Regions from separate parts of the Shewanella sp. 2_MG-2023 genome, predicted to be linked through region 2. Evidence: predicted binding sites of a transcription regulator. Region 2 holds the regulator's gene; each other region holds the start of a gene.
What was found. The regulator ArgR, encoded in region 2, controls arginine synthesis, uptake and breakdown. The targets are predictions, from matches to a motif close to ANTGAATANNTATTCANT.

Region 1: argC (N-acetyl-gamma-glutamyl-phosphate reductase) is a predicted target of ArgR. The motif match lies at 4,322-4,339, and genes of this name have one in related genera.
Region 3: argA (amino-acid N-acetyltransferase) is a predicted target of ArgR. The motif match lies at 7,004-7,021, and genes of this name have one in related genera.

Annotation. Positions count from the first base shown of each region.
Region 1 covers NZ_JAUOSO010000018.1:89,123-99,718, reverse strand. Annotated here, with positions in the region: gene Q4600_RS17175 (DUF1439 domain-containing protein) at 1-360, opposite strand, end outside; gene ppc (phosphoenolpyruvate carboxylase) at 360-3,008, opposite strand; gene argE (acetylornithine deacetylase) at 3,148-4,299, opposite strand; gene argC (N-acetyl-gamma-glutamyl-phosphate reductase) at 4,561-5,541, shown strand; gene argB (acetylglutamate kinase) at 5,556-6,338, shown strand; gene Q4600_RS17150 (ornithine carbamoyltransferase) at 6,352-7,257, shown strand; gene Q4600_RS17145 (argininosuccinate synthase) at 7,325-8,545, shown strand; gene argH (argininosuccinate lyase) at 8,641-10,008, shown strand; gene Q4600_RS17135 (penicillin-binding protein 1A) at 10,115-10,596, opposite strand, start outside.
Region 2 covers NZ_JAUOSO010000006.1:216,521-227,116, reverse strand. Annotated here, with positions in the region: gene Q4600_RS08555 (Fe(3+) ABC transporter substrate-binding protein) at 1-93, shown strand, start outside; gene Q4600_RS08550 (iron ABC transporter permease) at 147-1,778, shown strand; gene Q4600_RS08545 (ABC transporter ATP-binding protein) at 1,780-2,808, shown strand; gene Q4600_RS08540 (Dyp-type peroxidase) at 2,917-3,855, shown strand; gene argR (transcriptional regulator ArgR) at 3,963-4,433, opposite strand; gene mdh (malate dehydrogenase) at 4,750-5,685, shown strand; gene Q4600_RS21175 (pentapeptide repeat-containing protein) at 5,800-5,952, opposite strand; gene Q4600_RS08525 (SDR family NAD(P)-dependent oxidoreductase) at 5,991-6,821, opposite strand; gene Q4600_RS08520 (thiol-disulfide oxidoreductase DCC family protein) at 6,911-7,300, opposite strand; gene Q4600_RS08515 (efflux RND transporter periplasmic adaptor subunit) at 7,449-8,537, shown strand; gene Q4600_RS08510 (efflux RND transporter periplasmic adaptor subunit) at 8,650-9,726, shown strand; gene Q4600_RS08505 (efflux RND transporter permease subunit) at 9,801-10,596, shown strand, end outside.
Region 3 covers NZ_JAUOSO010000017.1:30,724-41,319, forward strand. Annotated here, with positions in the region: gene leuA (2-isopropylmalate synthase) at 1-299, opposite strand, end outside; gene recQ (DNA helicase RecQ) at 1,084-2,964, opposite strand; gene Q4600_RS16415 (thioesterase family protein) at 3,433-3,897, shown strand; gene rarD (EamA family transporter RarD) at 4,072-4,968, shown strand; gene Q4600_RS16425 (PH domain-containing protein) at 4,971-5,492, opposite strand; gene argA (amino-acid N-acetyltransferase) at 5,609-6,928, opposite strand; gene rpmG (50S ribosomal protein L33) at 7,552-7,725, opposite strand; gene rpmB (50S ribosomal protein L28) at 7,732-7,968, opposite strand; gene radC (DNA repair protein RadC) at 8,091-8,768, opposite strand; gene coaBC (bifunctional phosphopantothenoylcysteine decarboxylase/phosphopantothenate--cysteine ligase CoaBC) at 8,951-10,144, shown strand; gene dut (dUTP diphosphatase) at 10,141-10,596, shown strand, end outside.

The DNA of each region.
Region 1 (10,596 bases), on a different contig from region 2:
AGGCTCAGATTTAACGCTAACCAAGTCGAGCTTCTTTAGAAAGATGCTTTTACTTTCTACGTCATACCATGGCTCTGCTTCAAAAGTGATTTCCATATCTGCTGAGATTGACTTAAAGGGATTTTTTACCCCCATCTCAGTTAATGCAGTAACAGAAATAGTATTTGGTTTATGACCTAATTCTACTTCCATATCATTGAGCTTAAGTTGTAATCCGAAGATTTGATTACCTTGAGAGACCTCATAATGCATTTCATTATTAAGATAATCTTCTACTTCCGACTCAGTGATACTGTACTGACTAGCACAGCCAGTCAGTAACAACATGCAACAGATTAGTATTGTTTTGAACAATGTCATTATCCTGTGTTTCTCATTCCTGCTGCTACACCAGCAATGGTGAGCATTAGTGCTAACTCCACTTGCTTTGAAGCTTGTTCTTCATTACGAGTACGGCTTAGCAGTTCTGCTTGTAAAAAGTTTAGCGGGTCAATGTAAGGGTTACGAAGCTTAACTGACTCTCTATTCCACGGAGTATGCGACATTAACTCTTCTGATTCCGTTAAAGATAATACTGCTTCAGTACCTAATTGTAGACTCGTACGGAGCTTTTTACCTAAATGATGTAAATCTTCTGGGACCAGCGTGCTTTCATAGTATCGTGCTAGGTTAGGCTCTGCTTTCATATAAACCATTTCTAGCATTGATATGCGGGTTTCAAAGAATGGCCATTGTTGTTCCATTTCTTTTAAAAGCTCAGTTTCACCACGCTCATTTGCCGCAGTTAATGCCTCGCCAGAGCCAAGCCAAGCAGGTAACATCAATCGGTTTTGTGACCATGCGAATATCCAAGGAATAGCGCGAAGGCTTTCAATCCCGCCATCAACTCTTCTTTTAGCTGGTCGGCTACCAAGAGGCAGTTTACCTAGCTCCACTTCAGGGGTTGCAGCTCTGAAGTAAGCCACAAAATCAGGCTCCTCACGAACGATTCCGCGATAAGCTTTAACTGAGTCATCCGCAATACGCTGCATGCAATCACGCCATTCTTGTTTTGGCTCTGGAGGAGGTAATAAAGTCGCCTCCATTACAGCTGATGTGTAAAGCGCTAAACTTTGTACGGCAACTTTGGGTAAGCCGAATTTAAAGCGGATCATCTCACCTTGTTCAGTAACTCGGATACGACCGTCAACTGAGCCCGGAGGTTGAGACAAAATTGCTTTGTGAGCTGGCCCGCCGCCACGACCAATAGAGCCACCGCGGCCATGGAAAAGCATTAGTTTAACGTCAGCTTTTTTACACACAGCGACGAGTTGTTCCTGAGCATGGTATTGCGCCCAAGCTGCTGCCATGACACCAGCATCTTTCGCTGAGTCTGAATAACCAATCATTACTTCTTGCATACCTTTGGTGTAACCACGGTACCAATCAATATCGAGTAATTTTGTCATACAGTCAGCGGCAGTGTTTAAATCGCTTAATGTTTCAAACAATGGCACTACACGCATTGGATGCTGGCAGCCCGTTTCTTTTAATAGCAATAATACAGCTAGCACGTCAGAAGGTTTACTCGCCATTGAGATAACGTACGAGCCCAGTGCCGTAGCTGGTTGAGTTGCGACTAGCTGACACGTTTTAATGACTTCTTGAACGTCAGCAGAAGGCTGCCAAGCAGAAGGGATCAATGGGCGACGACTGGTGAGCTCTCTGAGCAAGAAGGCTTGTTTTTCATTTTCGTCCCAATGGTCATAATCACCCATGCCTAAGTAGCGAGTTAGCTCAGCGATGACATCGCTATGACGTTCGGCATCTTGGCGAATGTCTAGTCGCAGCATATGAATGCCAAAACAGGCTAAACGGCGCAACATATCGAGTAATAAGCCATTGGCTATTAAACGCATGCCTGACTCTGACAAACTGCGATAAAGCAATTCAAGTGGCTGTTTTAAATCATCTAGTTCCCATACCAAATCATTATAGTTTACGTCGACTTGATGGCCTTCAAGGCGCGCATTTAGGTAGTCAATCGTGTTACGGAGTTTATGACGTAGGTGCCTTAATACATCGCGGTATGGCTCTTTACTGTTTGGAACGAGTGCCATTAACTCAGCGTTGGCATCTTCCATGGAGAGTTCATTAACCAATGAAACTACATCCTTTAAATATAATCTTGCCGCTGCATGGCGGTTCCGTAAAAGGACTTCCTCAGTCACGACGGAGGTGACAAATGGGTTACCATCTCTATCGCCACCCATCCAACTTGAGAATCTAACAGGGCAAATATCTGCTGGAATTTGTTGACCTGTTTTAGCTTCTACGTGATCATTTAATTGGCGTAAAAAGTCAGGTACTGCCTGCCATAGAGAAGCTTCAATAGTGCTTAACCCCCAGCGAGCTTCATCGACAGGTGTTGGTCGCTCATTACGAATTTCATTGGTATGCCAAATTTGGGCAATCAATTGACGTAATCTTAAATGAGATTGATTTCTTTCTCGCTCTGTTAATTGCTTATTTTCTTGCTCAGTTAGGCAATCGACAACGGCCGAATACTTTTGAATTAATGTTCGGCGGGAGATTTCTGTTGGATGCGCGGTTAACACCAAATCAATATCAAGTGTCTTTAAGCAATTGATAACATCTTGTTCATTGGCATTACTATTAAGCATTCTTCCAAGCAACTGCTCTACTGGGTCGGGCACACAAACTAGCTCGTCACAGTTACGGCTTATGGTGTGAAATTGTTCTGCAATATTGGCTAGATTTAAGAATTGGTTAAAGGCTTTCGCAAAAGGAACCAGTTCTTCGTCTGGTAAGGAATTCAATAAAGTGAGCATTTGCTGTCTTGAGTCAGCGTCGCCTTGGCGGGACTCTTTTGCAAGAATACGGATTTGCTCTACTTTTTCGAGAAATGCTTCGCCAAGGTGATCACGCATCGTATCACCCAGAATCTGCCCTAAGCTACTCACATTCGAACGCAAAGAAGCGTACATGTCGGCGGTTTGCTCTGCCATAATTACTCCATAAGTTAACTTAATTAGCCGTTACAATATCAGACTTTAGCTAGCACAATAGCGAGGTGCGAGGGTATCGGTCAATGGCTTCTTCTATTAATTAAAATACATAATCGATTAACGCTGATGTTCATCACAACTATTTAATACAAGCCTGATAAATAAGCTTTTTCATTAACTCAACAGTTGGCGTTAAATACTCTAAGCCAATGTATTCATCTGGCTGGTGGGCTTGATTAATACTGCCTGGTCCCATCACCAAAGTTTGACAGCCAAGCTGTTTAATATAGGGTGCTTCGGTGGCATAATTGACGACTTCAGCTTGAGTGTTAGATATTTCAGCGACTAACTCTGTCCAGTAGCTATCAACTTTGCCAGCGAATGACTCAGAACCAGGATATAAAGTCGATATTTCGATACTGCCTGGATACTGCTTATTAATTTCAGATAAATAGTTAATCACCATTAATTCTAAATCGGCTAATTCCATCCCAGGAAGAGGGCGAATATCTAAGTGTAAATCGCAGCAACCACATATACGGTTGGCGGCATCACCACCATGTATATGACCAAAATTCATGGTTGGATAAGGCACACTAAAAGCATCTTCGCGATAATTCTCACTTAAATGCTGTTTAAGCTTCATTAGTTGGCCAACCACTTGATGCATGATTTCGATGGCGTTTAAACCACGAGCAGGATCAGAAGAATGGCCGCTGCGGCCAATCACTCGGATCCCTTGAGCTAAATGCCCTTTATGCATATATACCGGTTTTAAACTGGTGGGCTCCCCAATGATGGCGTAGTCAGGCGCAATACTTTTAGCATCCGCAAATGCTTTAGCACCATTCATCGTTGTTTCTTCATCGGCGCTTGCAAAAATATGTAGCGGACGTTTTAACTCATGCAAAGGTATGCTTTTGAGTGCTTCCATAATGAGTGCAAAAAAACCTTTCATATCGCAGGTACCTAACCCATACCAGCGATTATCTTTTTCGGTTAGCTCAAATGGGCTTTGACTCCATCGGCCTTCATCGAAAGGTACTGTATCAGTGTGTCCAGCCAGCAATAACCCACCTTTACCTGAACCAATGGTCGCGACCAAATTTTGCTTACCACGACTGTCAGCAACAGTATGTACCGTGCAGTCAAAACCCATCTCTGAAAACCAAGATTGCAGAAGTTCAATAACTGCATGGTTACTCATATCCTGTTCTGCTTCTAATGCACTAATAGATGGTAGTGCAATCAGCTTTTTAAAAGCATCTTTTAGTTCTGGCAATGAATTCATAGGAACCTTTTTAGCTATCGCAATAAAATATGTATTCATTATTATTGCATAAGTAATAATTTGTGTTAGTCTAGCAAACAGCTAAGGTATTCACCATAACTTGATAACGATTTAAGAATTATAGATATGTATTTAATTGCGATTCAACTCACTGTAACAGATCCCAAGGTAAACTATCTTCGACGATAGTTTTATTCTCGAGCGCCCTGCTCACGTATTGATTCATCTTCAACATTTTACTTACTTAAAGACGACAAAATAATGAAAAATATCGCAATTATTGGTGCAAGTGGTTATACCGGCGCACAAATCACCGCTCTTATTGATGCTGACGCGTCATTATCAATTCAAGGCTTGTACGTGTCAGAGAACAGTCTTGATAAAGGTCGTTTACTTGCGGACTTGTATCCGACTTATCAACATATTCAAATTCCTTTGTCTCCATTATCTGCTGCTGAAAAACAGACCATTGTCGAGCAAGCTGATGCTGTGGTACTTGCCACTGAACATTCTGTTAGCTTAGAACTTGCTGCTTTCTTTTATCAACAGGGCTTAGCGGTATTTGATTTAAGTGGTGCGTATCGTTTTGCTGATGTTGAGCAGTACCCTAAATGGTATGGCTTTGAGCACACACAAGCTGCTGTACTCGCTGATGCGGTTTACGGTTTAGCTGAATGGAATCATGAGCAAATTGCACAAAGTAAAATGATTGCGGTTCCTGGTTGTTATCCAACAGCATCATTAACGGCGCTTAAACCTTTAAAACCAATGTTAACTGACGCATATCCAGTGATTAATGCCGTCAGTGGTGTGACTGGCGCGGGCAGAAAAGCACAGTTGCATACCAGTTTTTGTGAGGTGAGCTTAACGCCATATGGCGTTTTAGGTCATAGGCATCAACCTGAAATTGCCACGCAATTAGGGCAAGAAGTTATTTTTACGCCGCATTTAGGTAATTTTAAACGTGGGATTTTAGCTACGATTACTGTGCAATTAGCCAAAGGGACAACCGAAGCTGATATTGCTGCAGCATATCAAATCTATGACGATTGCCCGTTAGTCAGTGTGAAGCATAATCAATTTCCTAAAGTTGATGATGTCGTTAACACACCCAATTGTATCGTCGGTTGGAAATATGATCCGCAAAGCAATTACCTTGTGGTTGCCAGTGCAATCGATAACTTAATGAAAGGTGCTGCTAGCCAAGGCTTACAGTGCATTAAAATTCACTTTGGTCTTTAACAGGAAGTAACAATATGTCAAATAACAAGCCTGTTATTGTGCTTAAAGTGGGCGGCGCATTATTACAATCAGCTTCAGGCATGGCAGAGTTAATGTCTGTTGTCGCAGAAATGATGTCACAGAAGCAAAAGGTTATTTTTGTTCATGGTGGTGGTTGCTTGGTGGATGAGCAATTAACTGCAAACGGAAAAGAAACGATTAAGCTTGATGGCTTACGGGTAACACCTGCCGATCAAATCCCAATTGTTGTTGGTGCACTAGCTGGAACAGCTAACAAGTTATTACAAGCTGCAGCCATTGAGGCTGGCATTGTTTCAGTGGGTATGAGTTTAGCGGACGGTAATACTGTTCATGCATCAATAAAAAATGAAAACCTAGGCTTAGTAGGTGAAGTATCCCCGAACGACCCTAGTTATTTAAATTATTTACTATCACAGGGCTGGCTGCCGATTTGTAGCTCGATTGCTGTCTCTTCGCAAGGTGAAATGCTCAATGTCAATGCAGATCAAGCTGCGACAGCACTTGCCAAATTAGTTGAAGGTCAATTAGTGCTGTTATCTGATGTACCAGGTGTATTAGATGGCAATAAAGAGTTAATTACTGAGCTAAATCAACAACAGATTTCAGATTTAGTTCAGCAAGGCGTGATAGAAAAAGGAATGAAGGTCAAAGTAGAAGCGGCATTAGAAGTTGCTCAGTGGATGGGTAAACCAGTGCAAGTTGCATCTTGGAAACAACCTCAACAATTAATTGCCTTAACGAACGGACAGTCCGTTGGCACCCAAATTAAGCCATAGGAGTACAACACTCATGGAACATTTACTATCAATAAAAGATCTGTCGCAAACAGAACTGCTCGATTTATTAGCGTTAGCGAAAAAAATTAAAGCTAATCCAGCAGATTACAACCAAGCATTAGCAGGCAAAAGTGTCGTAATGCTGTTTGAAAAACCTTCGCTGCGAACCCGCGTTAGCTTTGACATTGGTATTAATAAACTCGGTGGCCATGCTGTTTATCTTGATCAGCAAAATGGCGCATTAGGTAAACGTGAACCTGTTTCAGATTTTGCGACTAATATTTCTTGTTGGGCAGACGCGATAGTCGCGAGAACCTTTTCGCATACTACCATTGCGGGCTTAGCCGAACATGCTTCAGTTCCTGTTATTAATGCCTTATGTAACTTATACCACCCGTGCCAAGGTTTAGCTGATTTTCTGACCTTATCTGAAAAGTTTGATGATGTAAGCAAAGTAAAACTCGCTTACTTAGGTGATGGTAATAATGTCACTCACTCTTTGATGTATGGCGCAGCGATTCTGGGCGCGACGATGACAGTCGTGTGTCCTCCAGGGCATTTCCCTGATGGCCAAGTAGTTTGTGAAGTTCAAGCATTAGCGGCTAAACATGGCGGTCAGCTTATTTTGACCTCAGACGTTAATGAAATGGGGCCGCAAGATGCGATTTATACTGATACTTGGATCTCTATGGGTGATGACACTTCAATGGCAGAGATTGAAGCTAAATTTAAACCATACCAAGTAAACATTGGGCTGATGACAAAAGTGGGCGCTAACTTCTTTATGCATTGTTTACCAGCATACAGAGAAGTAGAAGCAACTGCGGAAGTGGTTGATGGTGAAGGCTCACTCATTCTGCAACAAGCTGAAAATAGAATGCATGCGCAAAATGCAGTGCTAGTGACCTTGTTGGGTTAATTGAAAATTTCGTTGGTTGGCTAAAAGCGAACCTACTTTACACAGTTTATGTTAGGAAAAATTAAAGATGTCAATTGAAACACAAACCAGTATTAAGAAAGTTGTATTAGCGTATTCAGGTGGTTTAGATACCTCAGCCATTATCCCATGGTTGAAGGAGACCTACGATAACTGCGAAATTATCGCATTTTGTGCTGATGTCGGTCAGGGGGCAGAAGAGCTTGAAGGTTTGCATGAAAAAGCTATCGAGTCTGGTGCTTCTGAATGTTATATCGTCGACTTAAAAGAAGAGCTGGTGGCTGATTACATCTACCCAACGATTGCAACGGGCGCAATTTACGAAGGGACTTATTTACTAGGAACGTCAATGGCGCGTCCTATTATTGCTAAAGCACAAGTCGAAGTGGCTCGTAAAGTGGGTGCTGATGCAGTTTGTCATGGTTGTACTGGTAAAGGTAATGACCAAGTTCGTTTTGAAGGCTGTTTTGCTGCGCTTGCTCCAGATTTAAAAGTCATTGCACCTTGGCGTGAGTGGTCAATGGTGAGCCGTGAAGATTTATTAGATTACTTAGCTGAAAGAAACATTGAAACCACAGCTTCGGCGACCAAAATCTATAGTCGTGATGCTAATGCTTGGCATATCTCGCATGAAGGTGGCGAGCTAGAAGACCCATGGAACGAGCCAAGCAAAGAAGTGTGGACCATGACGGTTGCACCAGAAGATGCACCGAATACGCCAGAGTATGTTGCGTTAAACATTGAAAATGGCCGTGTGACTCATGTTGACGGTGTGGCTTTATCTCCATACGCAGCATTAATGCAGTTAAACGAACTTGCTGCCGCACATGGTGTAGGCCGTATCGACATTACTGAGAACCGTTTGGTTGGCATGAAGTCTCGTGGTTGTTATGAAACGCCAGGCGGCACTGTGATGTTTGCTGGCCTTCGTGCCATTGAAGAGTTAGTGCTTGATAAAACAAGTCGTGAGTGGCGTGAACAGGTTGGCGCTCAAATGGCTCATTTGGTCTATGACGGTCGTTGGTTTACACCGCTGTGTAATTCATTGATTGCTGCGTCAGAAGCATTAGCTGGGCTGGTTAACGGTGAAGTTGTGGTTAAGCTTTACAAAGGTCAAGCAAGTGTTGTTAAAAAGCGTTCTCCAAATAGCTTATATTCAGAAGAGTTTGCGACGTTTGGTGACGATAATGTTTACGACCAAAAAGATGCTGAAGGCTTTATTCGCCTTTATTCTTTATCAAGCCGTATCAGAGCACTTAACAGCAAATAAGCTCAACTGTTAAGAGTAAACAAACGGGGCTGATATAAGCCCCGTTTTTGTCAGATTAATGTAATTGAATTAAAGAATTTAAAGAGGGTATCGACATGGCGTTATGGGGCGGAAGATTCAGTCAAGAAAGCAGCGCATTATTTAAGTTATTTAATGACTCACTGCCAGTAGATTATCGTTTAATTGAAGAAGATATTGTCGGCTCGATTGCTTGGGCTACGGCGATTACTTCAGTGGGTATTTTAACCCAACAGGAATGTGAGCAATTACATGCAGCATTAAACGAGCTACTTGCTGAAGTTGCTGATAAGCCAGAAGCCATTATTGCTTCAGGTGCTGAAGATATTCATAGTTTTGTGGAACAATCTTTGATTGCTAAAGTGGGCGATTTAGGTAAAAAACTGCACACAGGACGCTCTCGTAATGACCAAGTGGCGACAGATTTAAAGCTATGGTGTAGAAAAGAGGGTGAGCAATCACTTGCGCTGCTGCAAAAGCTTAGAGGTGCATTAATTGACCTTGCTGCACGTGAAATAGATGCTGTTATGCCAGGTTACACCCATTTACAAAGAGCTCAGCCAGTATTATTTGGTCACTGGTGTTTAGCTTATGTAGAAATGTTTGAACGTGATATTAGTCGTTTAGAAGATGCATTAAAGCGTGCTGACACGTGTCCTTTAGGTTCAGGCGCATTAGCTGGTACAGCTTATCCTATGGATAGACATGCCATTGCTGAATCTCTCGGGTTTGCGACGCCAACATTAAATAGCCTTGATACCGTATCAGATCGCGACCATGTGATTGAGTTATGCAGTGATGCATCTATCAGCATGATGCACTTAAGCCGTATGGCTGAAGATTTAATTTTCTTTAACAGCGGTGAAGCGGGTTTTATTGATTTAGATGATGAAGTGACATCTGGTTCATCATTAATGCCACAAAAGAAAAACCCTGATGCACTTGAGCTTATTAGAGGTAAAACTGGCCGTGTTTATGGCAGCTTAATGGGCATTTTAACCACCATGAAAGCATTACCTTTGGCTTATAACAAAGACATGCAGGAAGATAAAGAAGGCTTATTCGATGTGATGGATAGCTGGTCTATCTGTCTTGAGATGGCTGCACTTGTGTTAAGCGGCCTACAAGTTAATCGTGAAAGAACCTTAGCTGCAGCGCAACAGGGTTACGCTAACTCTACAGAATTAGCTGATTATCTTGTTGCTAAAGGAATGCCATTCAGAGAAGCGCATCATGTAGTGGGCGAGGTGGTAGTGGTTGCTATTGGTAAGCAAACACCGTTAGAAGAATTACCACTTGCTGAATTAAAGCAATTTAGCGACGTCATTGAAGATGATGTATATGCCTGTTTAACTATTGAATCTTGTTTGGAAAAACGTGAAGCATTAGGTGGTACATCTATTCTTCAAGTGAAACAAGCATTGGCTGTAAAGCAAGGTCAGTAATCACCAGTGTTAGCTGAATAGGTAACGCTTAAAATTATAAAAGCCCTGAGTTAATCATTAACTCAGGGCTTTTTGTTATGTCAGATTAACTTTTAGAATAAAGCGATTACTGAAATAAATCATCTGTTGGGTTTTCGATGAAAATATTTTCATCTGTTATCTCTTCTTTTGCGTATTCTTTTGGCTCAGTGCCCTCAACAAAATACTCAAAAGAGGTGGTATGATCCGTCTTACGGGTCAGTAGACCCGTTGCCAAATCGATACGTGCGGAGATAATGCCTTTAGGCGGAATCGTTGTCTTTTCCTCAGTGCCTTTGAGCGCCTGATTCATAAAGTCATTCCAACCCGGCCCTGCGGTTTTCGCACCCGCTTCAGCACCTGATATTTGGTTTTCTGGCCCATCAGCTACCCAACTTGTGCGACCGAGTCTGCGGCTATGATCATCAAATCCAACCCAGAACGTAGAGGTTAATGTTGGATTAAATCCACTAAACCAAGTGTCACGAGATTCATTGGTTGTGCCAGTTTTACCCGCAATATCACGGCGCTTTATCAAGCGAGATGCACGCCATGCTGTACCATTCCAGC
Region 2 (10,596 bases):
GACTTCAAAGCTGATAGTCTTCCAATCTTTAAGCTAGCAGAAAACCATCAAGCAGCAGTGAAGCTACTTGATGAAGTAAAATTTGATCTGTAAGGATGCTTTATTACGCCGCATGATAATCATGCGGCACTGACTGGAAAGTATTTATGATCTTAGGCTTAACCAGAAGCTGGTCGCTCGCTGGTTATGCGATTGCGGTAATATTAATATTGCCGCTTTTTGCACTTTTAGTACAAGCAACATTCCCTGACGAAGCTGTTTTTAGTCATTTAATTGATACCGTACTTCCAACCTATATCAGTAACAGCCTGTTGCTCATGTTGCAGGTTTGTCTCGGTTCTTTAGTCATTGCTGTTCCTGCTGCTTGGTTAGTGGCGAGGTGTGACTTTCCTGCTCGTCGATATTTTCAATGGGCATTATTACTGCCCCTAGCAATGCCCGCTTATATTGTTGCGTATGTTTATACCGACATGCTTGACTATGCAGGCCCCGTGCAGCGCATGTTAAGGCAAGTGTTTGGCTGGACCTCCCCTCAAGATTACTATTTCCCTGATATTCGTACTTTAACTGGTGCAGCTATCATGCTGTCATTGGTGTTATTCCCGTATATCTATTTGCTGGCTCGCACCGCTTTTATGGAGCAATCTTCGAGCTTATTGCACGCCTCACGTATTATGGGCTGTAGTCCTTGGCAAAGTTTCTGGCGATTAGGTTTACCGATGGCAAGGCCTGCGCTAGCCGTTGGCATGGCATTAGTTGCCATGGAAACGGCTGCTGATTTTGCCACTGTAAGCTACTTTGCTGTGCCAACACTTACCACTGCTGTATACGATACTTGGCTAGGGTATGGCAGCCTTTCAGCGGCAGCAAAATTATCAGCAATCATGCTATTGGTCATATTCGCTATGGTGGGTTTTGAGCGTTTTGCCCGTCGTAAACAAGAGTTATTCCAAAAACAATCAAGGTTAACTGAGTCTGATCGCTATCACCTTAAAGGCGTTAAAGCTTGGGTGTCTTTTGGCTATTGCAGTTTACTTATTGTGTTGGCTTTTTTACTGCCATTTATGGTGCTTGCGGGTTATGCCATCGACTATTTCGATGAAAGCTGGAACAGTCGTTTTTGGCAATACAGTTTTAATAGCTTATACATTGCCGCTGTTGTGAGCTTTATCTGCGTTGTTTTAGCCTTACTGATGATGTTTATTAGGCGAGTGAGCCCGCGTAAAAGTGACATTTTACCTTCTCGGTTAAGCAGCACAGGTTACGCGATCCCTGGCACCGTATTAGCTATCGGTGTGTTAGTGCCATTAACCTATCTTGATTTCGCGATTAATGATATTTATGACTATTTTGATGCCCGTGGACCAGGCCTGCTATTTACCGGCAGTGTGTTTGCGTTGATTTTTGCTTTCTGTGTTCGCTTTGTGGCGATTTCAATCGGGAGTATTGAAAACAGCTATAAACGCATATCGCCTTCATTAGATATGGCCAGTATTACCATGGGGCAAAAGCCACGACAGTTATTATGGCGCGTGCACTTACCTTTACTGCGTAAAGGTATATTTGCTGGCGCGTTACTGGTCTTTATCGAAAGCATGAAAGAACTTCCTGCGGCATTATTACTACGTCCTATTGGATTTGAAAACCTTGCGACCCATGTTTTTCAATTCGTTTCAGATGAGCAACTCGAACATGGTGCTTTAGCTGCTATTGTGATTGTAATTGTTGGGCTTATCCCGTTGATTTACCTAAACCGTTCATTGGAGCAAGAGAGCTGATATGTCCACATTGACCATTCAAAATGTAAAAAGTGACTACCAAGGACAGGTGATTCTCAAAGGATTAAATCTGACTTTAGAACAAGGTGAAATCGTGGCTCTTTTGGGCCCCAGTGGTTGCGGTAAAACGACATTGCTTCGCGCGATTGCCGGACTGCAAGCCATTAGTGAAGGCAGTATTGCTATCAATGGTCAGTCGCTAAGTGCTGACGGTGTGTTTGTCCCGAGTGAAAATCGCGGCATTGGAATGATATTTCAAGACTATGCGTTATTCCCACACTTAACCGTGAGCGACAATATTCTTTTTGGAGTAAAAGACTTAACTGCAAAAGAACGCAGTGAACGCCTAGAAGATATGTTGCAACTGGTTAAACTTGAAGGGTTAGGTAAGCGATACCCTCATGAATTATCGGGTGGCCAGCAACAACGAGTGTCGATTGCCCGCGCGCTGGCTTATCAGCCAGAACTGCTATTACTCGATGAGCCTTTTTCAAATATTGATTCGCAAGTACGTAGCGAAATGATGTTAGAAATTAGGCAAATCCTTAAGCAGCGTAACGTTAGCGCAGTATTTGTTACTCACAGTAAAGATGAAGCATTTGTATTTGCTGATAAGTTAGCTTTATTTAAAGAAGGCGGCATTGTTCAGCATGGGTTAGCTGAAGAGCTATATGCTGAACCTATTGAGCGTTATGTGGCTGAGTTTTTAGGCGAGGGCAACTATTTAACTGTTACGGTTAAAAGCCCAACTCAGGTCTCTTCGGTTTTAGGGTTAATTGAGAGTACTAAAACGTTAAACCTCGCGCTTAATAGCCAAGGTGAATTACTGCTACGACCGCAACAAATTGATTTACAACCAGCATCTCAAGGGCATGGTGAAATTGTCGAAAGGCGTTTTCTGGGTACAATTTGTCATTATTGGGTTAAAGTAGGGTTACAAACGCTCGAAGTGAGAAGTCAATTAACTGCATTGAAGCTTGGTCAGAAAGTGAATTTATCCATATCGGCACACCCTTTAGTGATATTTTAGTGACCTAAGTCTAAATTGGTTAATTATCGTATAGAGCATAAGGAATAAATTGCTCAACTACCTTACAATATTAGCATCTTATTATTGTCAAAGGTGGTTGATTCCAACATGGAAACACAGAATATGCCTCGCGAACAGTTAGGAGTTTGTGCTGAAGGAAATTTGCATAGCGTCTACTTGATGTTTAATGCAAATGACGGCGTTGAAGCTCAACTGCGTCCTTGTTTAGCCAATGTAGCCCAATATATTTATGAGTTATCAGATCAATATGCAGACAGTGCCTTTAATGGTTTTGTCGCTATTGGTGCTAACTATTGGGACACTATTTATGGTGAACAGCGTCCAGCTCAATTGCGTCCATTCCCAGCGATGCAAGAGGGGAATCGTGATGCTCCTGCCATTGAGTACGATTTATTCATGCATATCCGCTGTGATCGTTATGATATTTTGCATTTAGTTGCCAATGAAATTAGCCAAATGTTTGAAGGTTTGGTTGAGCTAATTGAAGAAGAACGTGGTTTCCGTTTCATGGATAGCCGTGATTTAACAGGCTTTGTTGACGGCACTGAAAACCCGAAAGGGCGTAGTCGCCAAGAAGTTGCGCTAGTCGCTGATGAAGATAATCAATTTAAAGGCGGCAGTTATGTGCATGTGCAAAAATATGCTCATAATTTAAGTAAGTGGAATCGCCTACCACAGAAGAAACAAGAAGATATTATCGGCCGAACAAAGCAAGATGATATTGAATATGCTTCTGAAGATAAGCCATTAACCAGCCATATTAAACGCGTTAACTTAAAAGACGCTGATGGTAAGTCAATGGAAATCCTACGTCAAAGCATGCCGTTTGGTTCATTAAGAGAGCAAGGGTTAATGTTTATCTCGACTTGTAGCAAGCCAACTCATTTTGAAGAAATGCTTCGCAGTATGGTGCACGGTGATGGCCATGGTAACCATGATCATTTAATGCAATTCACTAAAGCATTAACGGGCTCATCTTTTTTCGCCCCTTCATTAGATTTCTTAGCTCAGTTTGCTAATGACTAACCTGTTTAGTTGTTAGCTATTAGACACAAAAAAAGCAATGCGATGGCATTGCTTTTTTATTGGCTGACTTCCCGTCTTACATCGGTTAGTTCGCCGATATCGTTTAATTACTCGCTGTAATTAAACAGTGACTTAACCGTTTCCAGTGTATCGTCAATAGTCTTGATGCTAGCTGGACAAATGAAAATAGTGTCATCTCCAGCAATCGTTCCTAAAATCCCCTCAGGCTTACCTATTGAGTCCAATAAGCGAGCGATTAACTGTGCAGCGCCAGGGCTGGTGCGAACCACAATCATTGCTTGGTTATGGTCAACGTCGAGGACGAGGTTTTTTACTGGGCTACCTGCGGTAGGAACACCTAATTCTGCAGGTAAACAGTACACCATTTCTTGTTTAGCATTTCGAGTACGTACGGCCCCGAACTTGCTTAGCATACGTGAAACTTTTGACTGGTTGATATTGCCAAAACCTTCTGCTTGCAGCGCGTTAACTATCTCACTTTGGCTACCAAAGCGCTCTTCCTTTAGTATCGACTTAAACGTTCTAACGAGTTCATCCTGATTCTTGGTCGCTGGCATATTTTTTTCGTCTTATAGTAATAATTAAAATGAATACAATATATTCACAAAACGGGTTCATTTTGAATAGATAAACGTCACAAGTCAAGAAATAAGCTAAATCGGTGAATAAAAATTCACTTTACAGTGTAAATGGCTAAATCAGTGATTATTTATATACATATCATAGAATAAGTAATTCACCTTACTCCACTAACGGATAATTGAAATTGTCTCGCTGATGCAGTAATGTGACGCCACAAGAAATATGATCTATGTCACAAACTGCGAATCATACATTTAGAAGTCATACACTAGAACGTTATTGGAGATAATTATGAAAGTAGCTGTACTTGGTGCTGCTGGCGGTATTGGCCAGGCCCTAGCTTTACTATTAAAAACTCAACTTCCTGCAGGCTCAAAGTTGTCTCTTTATGACATTGCTCCTGTTACTCCAGGTGTTGCTGTCGATTTAAGCCACATCCCAACAGACGTTGAAGTAACTGGTTTTGCTGGCGAAGATCCAACGCCTGCATTAGTTGACGCTGATGTTGTGTTAATCTCTGCTGGTGTTGCACGTAAGCCAGGTATGGATCGTTCAGATCTTTTCAACATCAACGCGGGTATCGTTCGTAACTTGATTGAAAAAGTGGCAGCGACTTGCCCTAAAGCATTAATTGGTGTGATCACTAACCCAGTGAACACTACGGTTGCAATTGCTGCTGAAGTACTTAAAAAAGCAGGTGTTTACGATAAGAATCGTTTATTCGGTGTTACTACACTGGATGTTATCCGTTCTGAAACTTTCATTGCTGACCTTAAAGGTCTAAACGTTGCTGATGTAAACATTAACGTTATTGGCGGCCACAGTGGTGTGACTATTCTTCCACTTCTTTCACAGGTTGAAGGCGTAAGCTTTACTGATGAAGAAGTTGCAGCACTTACTACACGTATCCAGAATGCGGGTACTGAAGTTGTTGAAGCTAAAGCGGGTGGCGGTAGTGCGACACTTTCAATGGGTCAAGCGGCATGTCGTTTCGGTCTATCATTAGTACGTGGTCTTCAAGGTGAAGCAAACGTTGTTGAGTGTGCATACGTAGATGGCGGCAGTGAACATGCTGAATTCTTCGCACAGCCTGTAGTACTAGGCAAAAACGGCGTTGAAAAAGTTCTTCCATACGGCGAAGTTAGCGCGTTTGAAGCCAATGCTCGTGATGCAATGCTTGATACTCTAAAAGGCGATATCAATCTAGGTGTTGAATTCGTTAAATAAGCATTTCGCTTATTGACTTAAAAAGCGAAGCGTAATGCTTCGCTTTTTTGTGCCTGTTTGATGATTGAATTTTTAGTAAAAGTACCATCATGCTCTTGGCGTCACAGAGTTTTATCAAGGTACCTTTATCAAGCTACTGTTTATCAAGCTACTGTTTATCAAGCTACTGTTTATCAAGCTACTGTTTATCAAGCTACTGTTTATCAAGTTACTGTTTATCAAGTTACTGTTTATCAAGCTACTGTTTATCAAGCTACTGTTTATCAAAGTATTGTTTACCAAGGTACCGTTTATCAAAGTATTGTTTACCAAGGCACTGTTTTACCTTGCCAGTCTAGAAATTCCGCTTCACGATTGAATGATAACCCTTGATGAATCGTCAGTAATTGCTGTGCGACAAATTCAGTTGTGAACAGTTTTCCTTCGGGTACGTTGTGTTGAAATGGTTTTGACAAATCAGTGTCTGTGGTACCAGGATGAAACGCAATCAGTTTGACGTTTTTAGCTCTGCGGCCATATTCAATTGCAGTGGTTTTGATTAGCATATTTAATGCCGCTTTCGATGCTCGATAGCTATACCAGCCGCCTAAATGATTATCACTGATACTGCCCACTCTGGCGCTTAATACCGTTATGATGCAAGGCTGTTTGCCTTTAAGCAATGTAGTCAGTTGTTGCAGCCACATCATCGGCACTATGGTGTTTGAATGGAATAGTGCCTGCATCGATTCTGGATTAATCTCTTCTAAGCGCTTTTCTGGCGCAAGTAATGGGCTCGATGTTGTGTCTTTTGAACTTGTCAGGGATTGAACCTCAGCAGTAGAGCTGCCGTTGGCTTGCTTATCAACTTGATTGTGTAACCTACCATTACAGATAAACACGTTAACGATATGGCCTTTGATTGGGGCTAAGGAATCGCAAATTTTTGCTATGCTTTCAGCTGTATAATCTGAAACCATATGCTGCAGATTAACCTTATTCTTAATCGCATCAGTCACAGTAGCTTGGTATTGGGTACTTTGACTGACAGTAATGATTTGTTCGATGTCATTATTTGCAATTAATTGATCAACAATGGCGCTTGCAATACCTGATGATGCGCCAATGATGATGGCTGATTGAGTGCTGTTGAGCATTGACACCACCTAGGTTGCTTTATTAATCGATTGAGTCTGCTTACTCGATGTATTCAAGTTACTCGATGGATTCAAGTAACTTGATTGATTCATTTTAGGTTGCAGCTGCCTGTTTCACAGCGCTGTTGACCTGTTAATAAGTAAGAAATTTTATAGCGATTTTTAGCAAAACCTCGATAAGCGATATCTGCAAAAGGCTTGACACAAGGCAACCTGAGTAACTGTATCCATTTGTGCTTGCCGGTTAAAGCCCACGCTTTAGCTGTCACATCTAAGCCTGTAAGGATTTCACCCGTGTTGGTTTCAGCATGTAATATCTTATTAGCCACACTTAAATCAATATGAGGATACTTTTGCTCAAAACCCTGCTGATTTAGATCCGCCAGTTCAATTTTATGCAAGCGGTCATACTTTTTAAGTTGCTCCATTTCATTACTGCACAATGGGCACGCGCTATCGTAAAAAATCCTTAATTCCATTGTGAGACCTCTTTCAGATTTATTAATAGTCATTATGGGTACGCTCAATGTCACACAATAGATCTCTTATGAGTATCAGCGCACCTTTAATGCCAAGGTATTGAGTGTTACTATCGAGTTAATTGCTCACTTTTTGATGGAACAAAATATGAAGAAACTCAACCAGTTTGCTTCTTTTTTACTCATAACCTCCACGACGTTCTCCTGTCTTTTTACTTTTTCCGCCTCCGCTGCAAGCAGCGATGAAGCCACTAGTGTTTCTAGCATTCCAAGACCTGTCAAAGTGGAACAAGTCGATATCGGCACAGAATACCGTGAGCGTTTTTTGCCAGGAGAAGTTAAAGCATCTGAAAAAGCGGCTTTATCTTTTCGTGTGTCAGGTGAAATAGCCCAAATATTGGTGAGACCCGGTGATCCTGTCAAAGCGGGTGATATTTTGGCGACACTGGATAGTGATATATACCAGCAGCAATTAGCCGTCGCCCAAGCGCAGTTTGAATTGGCTAAAGTACTTTTTGAGCGTAATGAGTCCTTGGTTGAGCAAGGTGTTGTATCTCGTAATGATTATGACCAAGCAAAGAGTGATTACACTATTGCCCAAGCAGCGTTGGATAAAGCTAAAGCTGACGTGACGTACACTAATTTAATCGCACCCTATCAAGGGGTGATTTCTAAGCGGATGAAGCGTGAGTTTGAGTTTGTGCAAATGCAAGAAGAGGTGATGGGGATCCGCACTGAGTCCGCAGCAGATATTAGCTTTCAGTTACCCGAACAGTTTATTGGATTTCTACAAAAATCAGATAAGAGCTTACAAGATATCAATAATATCGAAGTGAAATTTGATAGTCGCGATCACTGGTATGCGGCAAAACTCAAAGAGCTAAACACGGTTGCAGATCCAACGACCAGCAGTTACACCATCATTCTTACTTTACCTATGCCAGATGAACTTAATGTACTTCCCGGGATGTCAGCGCAGGTGAAAGTTAAACTGCCCGCGAGAACGGCCGATGCTCACCCCAAAATTCCAGCTGGTGCAATGGTTAAAGAAAACCAAGATACTTTCGTATTTGTTTGGTTACCAGAAGAGAAGCGGATTAAAAAAGTGGCTGTGACATTACAAGGCACTCGATTAATGACAGGTTTAAATGATGGTGATTGGTTAGTGGTTGCTGGAGCAAGCGAGCTCAAGGATGGTCAGTCTGCGGTTAAATGGATTAAAGAGCGAGGATTATAAGATGAAGACACTTTTTCCTCATAAGATACTTTCTACTCATAAGATATTTTCTCCTCATAAGAAACTTTCTACTCATAAGAGATTTTCTTCTCATAAACTGGTGAGTCATAAAGTGAGAAACACCTTAGCGGTATTAGTAAGCCTTATTGCTATAACAGCATGTACGCCGAAAGTGACCATAGAGCCAACTGAAACTTTAGTAAAAACTTACACTTTACCCCGTGCTAATAATGAAGTGATCAGGGAGTTTAATGGCGTTGCAAGAGCGCAGGATTTAACTAACCTGTCATTTCGAGTCGAAGGACGAATTGAGCGAATACCTGCAACCAAAGGCAAAGTGGTTGAAAAAGGCGAGCTGCTTGCAGTGCTAGAAAAACGGGATTTTACAATCGCATTGAGTGACCGACAAGCCCGAAAAGAAGTCAGTTATAAGCAAGCCCAGCGAGGCAAACAGCTGGTTGATAGTAAGCTGATGGCACAATCTGAGTATGATCAAATGAATGCACAGTATTTGGTGGCTAAAGCGGAAGAGAAACAAGCTGAACTCTATTTGCAGTATACCGAACTTAGAGCACCATTTTCAGGCATTGTCAGTGATGTATTTTTGGAATCTTTTGAAAATGTTCAACCGGGAGTGTCGGTATTGAGCATGCAAAAGGTTGAGCGAATCGAAGTCGATGTGCAAATCCCTGACGTACTGATTGCAGTGTCTAAAAAGGAAGAGGACAGAAAGCAGCAGGCACGACTTAAAGTGAGCTTTGAAGCGTTTCCTAATACGACATTTGAAGGGCGTTTACTTGAAGTTAATACCGAAAAAGACCCACTAACATCAACTTACATTGCCACCATAGCGGTCGATTTAGACCCTAAGTACAAAGTACTGGAAGGTATGCCTGCCAAAGTCGAAGTCAACTTAAGTGATATGACATACACCTATAATCGAGAGTATCTAGTGCCTATTGAAGCTGTGGTCATGCAAGACGGTAGCGATATCAATACCCAAGCAAGTGGTGTCTGGCTTTATAACCCAAGTGATAAATCAATTGAATATCGCTCAGTGACGCTAGGGGTGATTGTCGGAAATGATATTGAAATCACCAGTGGCCTTGAAGATGGATTGACGATTATTACGACTGGCGCCGCAAGGTTAGTGAAAGGTCAGCGTGTAAAGCTGATAGAAGGAGCCTAAATGATGGGAATATTAATGGGCTCTTATGGCCACAATAGTGACTTACTAACAGCGAAAACAAAGGAATGTGTCTTATGAATATTGCAGGTTACTTTGTTAAAAATACCGTTATCAGTTGGATGTTTACCTTAATCTTATTGATTGGCGGTTTAATGGCATTCACCGGTCTTGGTCAGTTAGAAGATCCACCATTTACGATTAAAGATGCCGTTGTGGTAACGCTGTATCCGGGGGCGACTTCAACAGAAGTTGAAGAAGAAGTGACATATCCCATTGAAAAGGCGATTCAAGCCTTGCCATATGTGGATTACATTCGCTCATTAAGTACTTCTGGTATGTCACAAATCACCGTGACCATGAAAAACATCTATGGCCCAGAAGAGCTACCGCAGATATGGGACGAATTACGTCGTAAAGTGAACGACATGTCAGCCAGTTTACCGCCAGGGGTTCAAACACCGATCGTTAATGATGACTTTGGTGATGTATACGGCATCATGTTGATGGTCAGCGGAGCAGACTATAGCTACCGCGATATTCTCGATTATGTTGATTATGTAAAACGTGAACTTGAGTTAGTCCCAGGTGTGGGTAAAGTTTCCCTTGCAGGTAATCAGCAAGAGCAAGTCTTTGTTGAGATGTCACTGAACAAAGCAGCTAGTTCTAACATTGACCCTTCATTAATCCAAAATTTGCTTAACTCGCAAAATATGGTGTCTGATGCGGGTAATATCAGAGTGTCAGCCGACAACTTAAAAATCCGCACCAGTGGCGGATTTAAGTCCGTCAGCGAGCTTGAAGAATTAATTATTCCTGGCACCCAGGGCAACAAGCTTATCTATTTGAAAGATGTCGCAACGGTTTCTCGTG
Region 3 (10,596 bases), on a different contig from region 2:
ATAAAGGTGTGAATACGGAACTGATCTGCAACAGACATTGCTTGCGCTGCAGCATCGATATCTTTTTCTAATGCACGGGACAAAGCACACACGCGGCTATTTTTGATTGTCTTCGCAATAGTTTGTACCGACTGAAAATCACCAGGTGATGAAACAGGAAAACCGACTTCCATAACATCAACACCTAAACGTTCAAGCGCCAGTGCGATTTGCAGTTTTTCTTTGACCGTTAAACTCGCTGCTAACGCCTGTTCGCCGTCTCTCAATGTAGTATCAAATATTATGACTCTATTGGACATCAGTTTTCTCCATCGAACCTATTGTTCAAGTAAAAGTTTGTTCGCTTAGCTAACGATTTAATCCCATCTTTCTGGTCGTGCTTAATTCCAATTCGTTAGCTGTATTTGTTCGTTCAATTTGTTGCTTTAATTGGTCTGTTTTTAAAATCAATCGGTTCTAGAAACAAAAAACCCCGCGGCTGTTAGCGCGGGGTTTGTGAATGCCAGTAAACTTATTTAGCAAGTAACACAAAGGACTCCGCGCAAATATTGCGTAAGAGAAGAAGGAGACCTAGGAGAATGTTACCACTATAAATATTCATTAAAGTTAACTAATTATTCTTAAATTAAATTTTTCTATACCCACTTTTTAACGTGACCAGCCTGCTGTGTCAACCCCAATTTATTCATCTTTTTACCATTGGTTAAGAGAATACCTTAGGTTTGCTTAGCATAAATGGAGTAAAACCAATCTTTTTGAACACAACAACTAAGCGTAAAGCTTGATATACAGTGATTTAAGCATTTATTTTTACTCAGTTTTACATTGAAAAACAACCAAGTTAGCAACGGATAAAATTTGCATAAAAAAATTGAACAAGCATCCATCATTTTGATTATATAAAATATGAAATAAACTTAATCTGATTGCTATTACTGTAAGTCACAAGAAAGAATTTTTAGAAGTGAGTATCGTTCGAGAATTAAAACATTGGTTCAGGAGTGACAACGCAGCCTTTAGTGTTCATTAAAGGGTTCATTTTATGGAAGGACATTAGCAAAGGCACCATAAAAGGCGAAAGGACTAGTTCTCAATCAGGTATTGACTGATTTCATCTAAAAACGCATTACCGAAACGGCTTAATTTACGTTCACCGACACCATTGACCGCCAACATCTCGCCAGCACTGGTCGGCACCATGGCCGACATTTCGGCTAAGGTTGCGTCATTAAATACCAAGTAAGGTGGCACATCATGTTCTTCAGCTAACTCACGACGCAGTAACTTAAGACGAGCAAACAATTTGCGATCATATTGTTGTGGTGCACGTGATGAACTCGAACGGCGCTTGGTGGTCACTAACTGAATACGTGGCTCAGCTAGCTGCAAAGTCACATCCCCTCTTAATACTGGTCTTGCTGACTCGTTTAACTTAACCGATGAACCTCGAGTGATATCTTGGCTAGCCAGTCCACGATGAATGAGCTGACGAGTAACCGATAACCAATATTCATGACTATGCTCTTTGCCAATGCCCCAAGTCGATAACTTATTATGACCTCGGTCCATCACATTCGCGGCTTTTGAGCCGCGCAGTACATCAATCACCTGATTAACACCAAAGTGTTGATTAAGTCTAAAGATACAAGAAAGGACTTTCTTTGCATCTTCAGTACCGTCATAGCGCTTTGGCGGATCAATACAAACGTCACAGTTACCGCAAGGCTTATCTGCGCTTTCGTCAAAGTAATGCAATAACACTTGGCGACGACAAGTTTGCGCTTCAGCAAAAGCCGCCATGGTATTCATTTTATGAAACTCAACATCTTGCTGTGGCCCTGGCTCTGATTGCTCAATCAGATGTTTTACTCGGCCAATATCTGCCGGGTCAAACAACATATACGCTTCGGCATCTAAGCCATCACGCCCAGCACGGCCGGTTTCTTGATAGTAAGATTCGACACTTTTGGGAATATCGTAATGCACCACAAAGCGAACATTGGACTTGTTAATCCCCATACCAAACGCAACCGTTGCGACCACAATGTCAATTTTGTCTTTTAAAAACTTATCCTGAATATCAATGCGCTCTTCTTGAGTCATGCCCGCATGATATGCCGCAGCACTAAAACCTTGCAGTTTTAGCCTGTCAGCGACTTCGTCGACTCGGCGACGACTACTGCAGTAAATGATGCCATTACTGCCTTTTTGCAATTGTAAAAATTGCTTAAGTTGATTGGCAGCATTGAGTTTTTCAACCACGGTATATCGAATATTCGGTCTATCAAAGCTCGATAAAAGACAAAACGGCTGAATTTGCAGGCGCTGACAAATGCTGTCTCGGGTCGCTTGATCTGCGGTGGCCGTTAGTGCCATCAAAGGAATATAAGGAAATATCTGTTTTAACTGCCCAAGTGCGGCGTACTCAGGTCTAAAGTCATGTCCCCACTGGCTGATACAATGCGCTTCATCAATAGCAAATAATGACACATTGAGTTCATGTAAGCGCTCGATAAAGTCAGGTCTTAATAAACGCTCTGGAGAGACATAGAGTAATTTAATTTCGCCTTGATGCAGCCGACGTAAAATAGCCACGGTTTCATCGCGCGGAAGAGAAGAGTTCAAATAAGCGGCTGCAACGCCCGATTGCGTTAAGCTATCAACTTGATCTTTCATCAAGGAAATCAAAGGAGAAACAACAACAGTTAAACCCGGAAGAATTAATGCTGGCAGCTGGTAGCACATACTCTTGCCGCCACCCGTAGGCATAATCACCAAGGTGTCTTGCCCACTTAATGTCTGCTCAATAATCTCCCGTTGCCCTTCGCGAAAATCACGGTAACCAAAAATTTGTTGTAAGTGATGCCCAAGCACATCCTGCGACTCATGTTGAGAATCAGCGGGGGCAATGTCGATTTGATCTATCGCTTGGCTTGAGCTTGAACTGGAAATAGGGCTATCCATCTATTGGGCTGCAGATAAGAAGCATCATTTTAAAGCACTGCAGTGCAGATGTCTCGACTCAATATGATTAAGCCAGCTTTAACTGCTCAAATATGCATCATTGATTTTATAAAGCTAATTAAGTTAGATTAAATACTCTAGGGTCTATTGATCTTTCAAGGTTGTTTTTGCAGCGAGTTGTTGGCCATTCTATGCATCAAGGTCGCAAGGCAGAGACTTTGTAGTGTAGTTATTCTACATAATAAGTCGATACCGCAGTAAAAATAACCAACAAACGCTGCCCGAAGGGTTCGACTAAAAGCGTTTTACTCTTTGTTGGATAAATTTTGCTTAGATGACTAGGCATCAATTCATCCGCCTCGATTAAAACGCTTTTATTTCGAACAAAATTCAACCAGAAAAGTTCAATAGACCCTAGCTAATTAAAAGCATGTTTTTACAGATAAAATAACAATAAAAAGGCTAACTATGACCACGGAAGTTCAATTAAATGCCCTAAAACAAGTGGCTGAAATTTTTGATAAGCATGTGCCATTTCATAATCTTTTAGGATTAGATATTAAACGCTACGACACTGAAGGTGTTGAGGTTGTCATTCGAATGAAGCCTGAACTCATCGGCAATATACATCAAAATATTCTCCATGGCGGTGTCACAGCCACCTTGCTCGATGTGGTTGGCGGGTTAACCGCATTTGCTGGGTTAGTTTCAAGTCGAGAAGATTGGACAATAGAGCAATTAGAAAAACGCTTAACCACCTTAGGTACCATCGACATGCGTGTAGACTTTTTACGCCCTGGTCGCGGTGAAGTATTCACAGGCACAGGTTGTGTTATTCGCTCAGGAAACCGCGTTTCAGTATGCCGTATGGAACTGCATAACGAAGAAGGCACCCATTTAGCATTTGGCACGGGCACTTATATGGTCGGCTAATGTGATGGTTTAATATAAGGAACTAGGCGCTAATATGATGAACTTGGGTAATATTGCACTAGTTCATCACGTACCTGAGAGACATCATGAAATAAATGATTACGCTAATAACTTGAGTGATCATCCCGAGCAACCTACAATCGCCCTTTCTTTATTTCCGCGCAGTTGGTTTCCATGCAAGATCTTGAACACCGTAAAGGCATTGCCCTTGCCATTTGTGCCTATTTCCTTTGGGGAATTGCGCCGCTTTATTTTAAATTATTAAGCGATGTGTCTGCATTTGAAACTTTGGCTCACCGTGTTGTGTGGTCATTTTTCTTTATCATTATCTTAATGCAGTTTATCGGTGGATTTTCGCGCCTGAAACTCGTTCTGAAACAGCCCAAACAACTGCTGGTGTTAACCGTAACCTCGGTACTGATTGCTGTTAACTGGCTGATTTTTATTTGGGCGATTAATAATGACCACATGCTAGATGCAAGCTTAGGCTATTTTATTAATCCATTATTCAATGTGTTACTTGGCATGGTGTTCTTATCTGAGCGACTTAGAAAACTGCAATGGGTGGCAGTGGCGCTTGCCAGTATTGGAGTGCTGATCCAACTTATCTCGTTTGGTTCAATTCCACTGGTATCGCTGGCTTTAGCCTGTTCTTTTGGTTTTTATGGCTTATTGCGTAAAAAGGTCAACATTGATGCAAAAACCGGTTTGCTGGTTGAAACTGCGATTTTGTTGCCGGTGGCGTTAGGCTATTTAATGCTGACATTAGATACGGCAACAGCAAACATCTTTACCAATGATCTGACGATGAACTTAACCCTTATCGCTGCCGGTATTGTCACTACAGTGCCACTCCTGTGTTTTGCAGGGGCTGCGATGCGTATTCCATTATCCATGCTGGGCTTCTTCCAATATATCGGCCCAAGTATCATGTTTGTGCTGGCGATATTTTTATACAACGAACCCTTTGATATTGAAAAAGGCATTACCTTCGGCTTTATTTGGAGTGCACTGCTGATCTTTACCACTGACATGGCACTGCAACGCAGACGACGTTTAAAGCAGACTTAATCTTAATCTAGCAACGCAGTGATGCTAGCCATTGCTGCTTGCGGATTTTCCACTGACAATAATAGCGAATACCCTTTGTCAGTTGGCACAAGCAGCACACCTTCATTAGTTGTTACCGATACTAAGGCTTTATCGCCGTTTTTAAGCGTAAACCAACCTAAAGAGTATCCAGTCAGACCCAATCCATTAGTTCGTCTACTAGGGGTGAATTGAGGCGCTTGTGATAGGTTTATTAACTGCGCTTGCTGCAAATCCACCTCGCCCGCCTCAAAGTGTTGACCATATAATGGAATATTCACCTCAACAGCACCCGACTGACTTACCGATACCCTTGCCTGGCTCGATTGATACATGGTGACCGAAAACAAAGCGAAAACTGCAATAATAATCCCTAAGCTTGAATAAAACGCCGCACTCGGCAATTTTTTTACTTTGAGCAGTATCGTTAACAGCACTAGGCCAATTAACAAGCCAATAAAATTCGCCATGGCATTACTAGAGAGTCCTGCAAGTTCAATATTCATCATTTTTCCAAAGGCTTATAAGTGCTAATAGCGAGCTGATAGTTTTGTCGAGCATAACAAAAATGCCACCCATGTATGACCATGAAGTGGCATTTATTACGTCAAATTTGTTAGGTTTATAAATCTAACGCTAAAATTTTAGACTTACGCTGAAAGTTATAAAGTTGTTTTTTCACATTCGGCAAAGCATCAACTTCAACGATATTAAAGCCATGTTCTAAGAACCAATGAATACTACGCGTGGTTAATGCAAATAAGCGTGAATAACCGCGCACTCTCGCCTGACCAATAATGTTATTCAATAACACGCTGCCACGATCCGCATCACGATAATCAGGATGCACCACTAAACATGCAAACTCACCAGCATTGTCTTCTTCAAAAGGATACAAAGCCGCACAACCAATCACTAAACTGTCACGCTCAATCAGCATGAACTGTTCAATTTCCATTTCAAGTTGCTCACGTGACCGACGCACCAAAATACCTTGCTCTTCTAATGGGCGGATTAAATCCAATACCCCACCGATATCGCCAATGTTAGCCCGCCTTAAACGTTCAGCACTTTCAGTAACAATCTGGGTGCCAATACCTTCACGAGAGAACAGCTCTTGCAGCAAAGTACCATCTTCTAAAAAACTAACTAAGTGGCAACGTGGCACCCCGTTTCTACAAGCATCAATACTGGCCTTTAAGAACGCCATTGTGCCCACACAAGCTTGCCCTGCTTGGTTCATTTCATCCCAAATAGTTTGCGCACCATTTGGCATCAGCTCAGCAATCACTTCACCTGCTTGATCTAAAATACCGTGGGTGCTACTAAAGCCGATAATCTTGTCTGCTTTCAGTTTTATCGCAACTTTGGTGGCAACCTCTTCCGCTGTTAAGTTAAAGCACTCACCAGTCACTGAGACCGCCATAGGGCCCATCAACACAATACAGTTGTTATTCAACTGACGCTCAAGCCCTTGGGTATCAATACGGCGCACTTTACCCGTTAGGCAAAAATCTACACCATCATCGATACCTAGAGGCTGTGCGATAACAAAGTTGCCACTGACTAAGTTGATTTGCGCATTTTGCATCGGCGTATTACCAAGGCTCATTGATAACCGAGCGGTAATATCAAACTGCACTGCACCCGCGACTTGTTTAATGACCTTTAGCGAGTCTTCATCAGTAATACGAACGCCGTTGTGATAACTCGGTTCAATGTTTGCGTCATGAAGCGCTGCATCAATCTGCGGCCTAGCGCCATACACCAGTACCACTTTAATGCCTAATGAATGCAGCAGCGCAACATCGTTTAAAATACTGCGGAACTGGTTATGTAATAGCGCTTCACCGCCTAACATGACAACAAAGGTTTTACCCCTATGTACGTTGACATACGGCGCAGAATGACGGAAGCCATCAACAAGTTCTGTGGTTCTCAAAGGCACATTAACCCCTAACAAGTAAACTAATCGGTTTCATTAGCGAATTCGCCAACAATATAATTAATCAATAATATTGCATTTAAATTCACTTTAAAAGCATTATATTGGTCTAGTTAAGACTTTTTATTCTTTTATGAGTGAATACTTATTGATTACGGCTAACAATTTACTGCTCAATCATCTCCACTCTATTCAAACAAGTCGCATTTGCTTTGTTTAAACACATCAACAATAGCAACAGAATAAGGCGACCATTCGTCAGTGTTAACACATTTTTGCACACACTATTCAAACGAAGGGCACACCGTATGATTTATGACTCTAGTCAACCTGTGCGCTGCTAGGTCATTTTAATCAGGCTATTGTGGTGAAACAGAAGACATCAGCCACTTAATCGGCAGCCTAGTCCCATAAGATGACAGAATGACTACCAAACTTGGATTAGTAAATTCAACGGCTGTAAAGATATCTTGCTAGTTTTAAAGGTGAGTTTCAGTGACGCTGACTAAAGTTTTGATAAAGCGAGAGCGTACTTATACAAATAAAAGCTAGGGCTGGTTAACTGAAAAAAGGCCAAAAAAAAGCCCCAATAAAGGGGCTTTTTAAAAGATGCGAATCAATTACTTGATTTTAGCTTCTTTGTACATAACGTGCTGACGAATAACTGGATCAAATTTCTTGATTTCCATTTTTTCAGGCATGTTACGCTTATTTTTTTCAGTAGTGTAGAAGTGACCAGTTTTAGCACTAGATACTAATTTGATCTTCTCACGATTACCTTTAGATTTAGCCATTTTCTATTATACCTTCTCGCCGCGGGCACGAAGTTCTTTAACTACAACTTCAATACCTTTTTTGTCGATGATACGGATACCTTTAGTAGATACACGTAGTTGCACGAAGCGTTTTTCTTCTTCTAACCAAAAACGGTGGTTTTGTAGGTTAGGTAAAAAACGACGACGAGTCGAATTTTTAGCGTGCGAACGGTTGTTACCAACCATAGGCTTCTTGCCAGTAACTTGGCATACTCTTGACATGTCAATCTTCTCCAAAAACAATTTTAAAACGCTCGAGCATTTATGTGCCTCGTGTGGCCGTCGCCCGAGGCACAAAGAGGGCGCATTTTATACACGATAACAAAACTAAGATCAAGCATTGTTTATAATATCCACCCGCGTTCAGCGAAGGATACTATCTCTTGATCGCCTACAACCATATGATCTAATAGAGAAACATCGATAGTTGAGAGGGCTTTTTTTAATCTGTCAGTAATTTGCCGATCTGCCTGACTTGGCTCTGCAATGCCAGACGGGTGATTGTGACACACTATGACTGCCGCAGCCTTTTTCTCCAGCACTAAGCTCACCACTTCACGTGGATAAACTGATGCCGAATTAATCGTTCCGCGGAATAATTCTACGAACTGAATCACTCTATGTTGGCTATCCAACAATAATAATGCGAACACTTCATAGGATCGGTCTGCTAATTGTCTCATTAAATAGTCCCGAGTTAAATCAGGATTTATTAAAATTTGCCCTCGATGCATATTTTCTTCAAAAATTCGCTTCGAAATCTCGGATGCAGCCTGTAATTGAGCATATTTTACTGGCCCAATACCCGCCAATTTGCACACTTGTGATTTTGGCGCTGCAAATAATGGCCTTAATCCACCAAACTGGCTGATCATCCCTCGGGCCAAATCAACCGCATTATGTCCCGCTAAACCATTACGCAGTAATACCGCCAATAACTCTGCATCAGATAAATGCCCTGCACCGTGCTTTAATAGTTTATCTCTCGGTCCTTCTCCCTCTGGCCAATCTTTAATTGCCATAAACACTCCCTTGTTTATTGCTTCTATAATCTAGGTTAACGAGTTAACTCTTTTCTTTACGACCTTTTATGGCCACTTGCGACTAAAGAGTATGGTCTAAATTTTTAAATTCGGATCATCCCCCATTAATCGGATTGTGATATCGTAGCGGCAATAAAGTGAATAGCAGGATTAAGCACAACATGCTGACAAATAAAAATGTCCTATTAGGAATTGGTGGCGGTATTGCAGCGTACAAAAGCGCTGATTTAATTCGTCGCCTTAAAGAGCGCGGCGCTGATGTCCGTGTGGTCATGAGCCAAAGCGCAATGGAGTTTATTACTCCACTGACGATTCAAGCCTTGTCAGGCCATCCTGTAGCCTCTGATTTACTTGATCCAGCAGCTGAAGCAGCAATGGGGCACATTGAGCTAGCACGTTGGGCTGACGTCGTAATTGTCGCACCAGCAACCGCAAACCTCATTGCCCGCATTAATGCAGGCATGGCAGATGAGCTGTTAACCACAACCTGCTTAGCCACTGAAGCACCTGTAATTGTATGCCCTGCGATGAATCAACAGATGTATCGCAATCAAGCCACTCAAGAAAACCTTGCTAATGTCGCTCGCAAAGGCATCACAGTTTGGGGCCCTGCAAGTGGCGATCAAGCTTGTGGTGAAGTCGGCCCTGGCCGTATGCAAGAACCACTAGCGATTGCCGAACAATTAGTGCAGTTCTTTGGCCCTAAACCGTTAACCGGACATAAACTCTTGTTAACAGCTGGCCCAACCCGCGAGCCTATTGACCCTGTGCGTTATATTTCAAACCATAGCTCTGGCAAAATGGGCTTCGCATTAGCCACTGCAGCCACCCAAATGGGCGCAGAAGTCACCTTAGTGACAGGGCCAGTTAACTTAGCCACCCCGCTAGGTGTGACAAGAATTAATGTTGAATCAGCACAAGATATGCTTGATGCCGTGATGGATAATGTCGATAACCAAGATATTTTTATCGGTTGCGCTGCAGTCGCAGATTATCGAATCGCAGAAGTGGCCGAGTCAAAAATTAAAAAGTCATCAGAGAATATGCAGCTTGCGCTTGTGCGCAACCCTGATATCTTAGCCAGCGTTTCCGCGCTGACTAAACGACCTTTTACTGTAGGTTTTGCTGCTGAGACCGATAACGTAGAAGAATATGCACGCGGAAAGCTTGAACGTAAAAAGTTGGACTTAATTGCCGCTAACGACGTATCAATAGCAGGTCTTGGATTTAATGCCGACGCCAATGCATTACATGTTTTTTGGCAAGACGGTAGTCAACAACTGCCTGCAACCGATAAACTGACGTTGGCAAAACAATTACTTACTCTGATAGCGACAAAAATAAAAACATCATGAAAACACCTGTAGAACTCAAATTACTCGACTCACGCATCGGCAGTGAGTTTCCATTACCAAGCTATGCCACACCTGGCAGCGCTGGCATGGACCTACGCGCCATGATTGATACCACCATGGTGATAGAGCCTGGTAAGACAGTATTAATCCCTACAGGGATTGCAGTGCATGTGGCAGATCCAAGCTTAGCGGCTGTCATTTTACCGCGCTCAGGGTTAGGCCATAAGCACGGCATCGTGTTAGGTAACTTAGTCGGCTTAATTGATTCAGATTACCAAGGTCCATTAATGGTTTCTTGCTGGAACCGCAGTGATAAGCCATTTACCTTAGAAATTGGAGATCGATTAGCACAGCTCGTTTTTGTCCCCGTAGTACAAGCACAATTTACCTTAGTCGATGAGTTTGATACCTCAGATCGTGGTGAAGGCGGATTTGGTCACTCAGGTACCAAG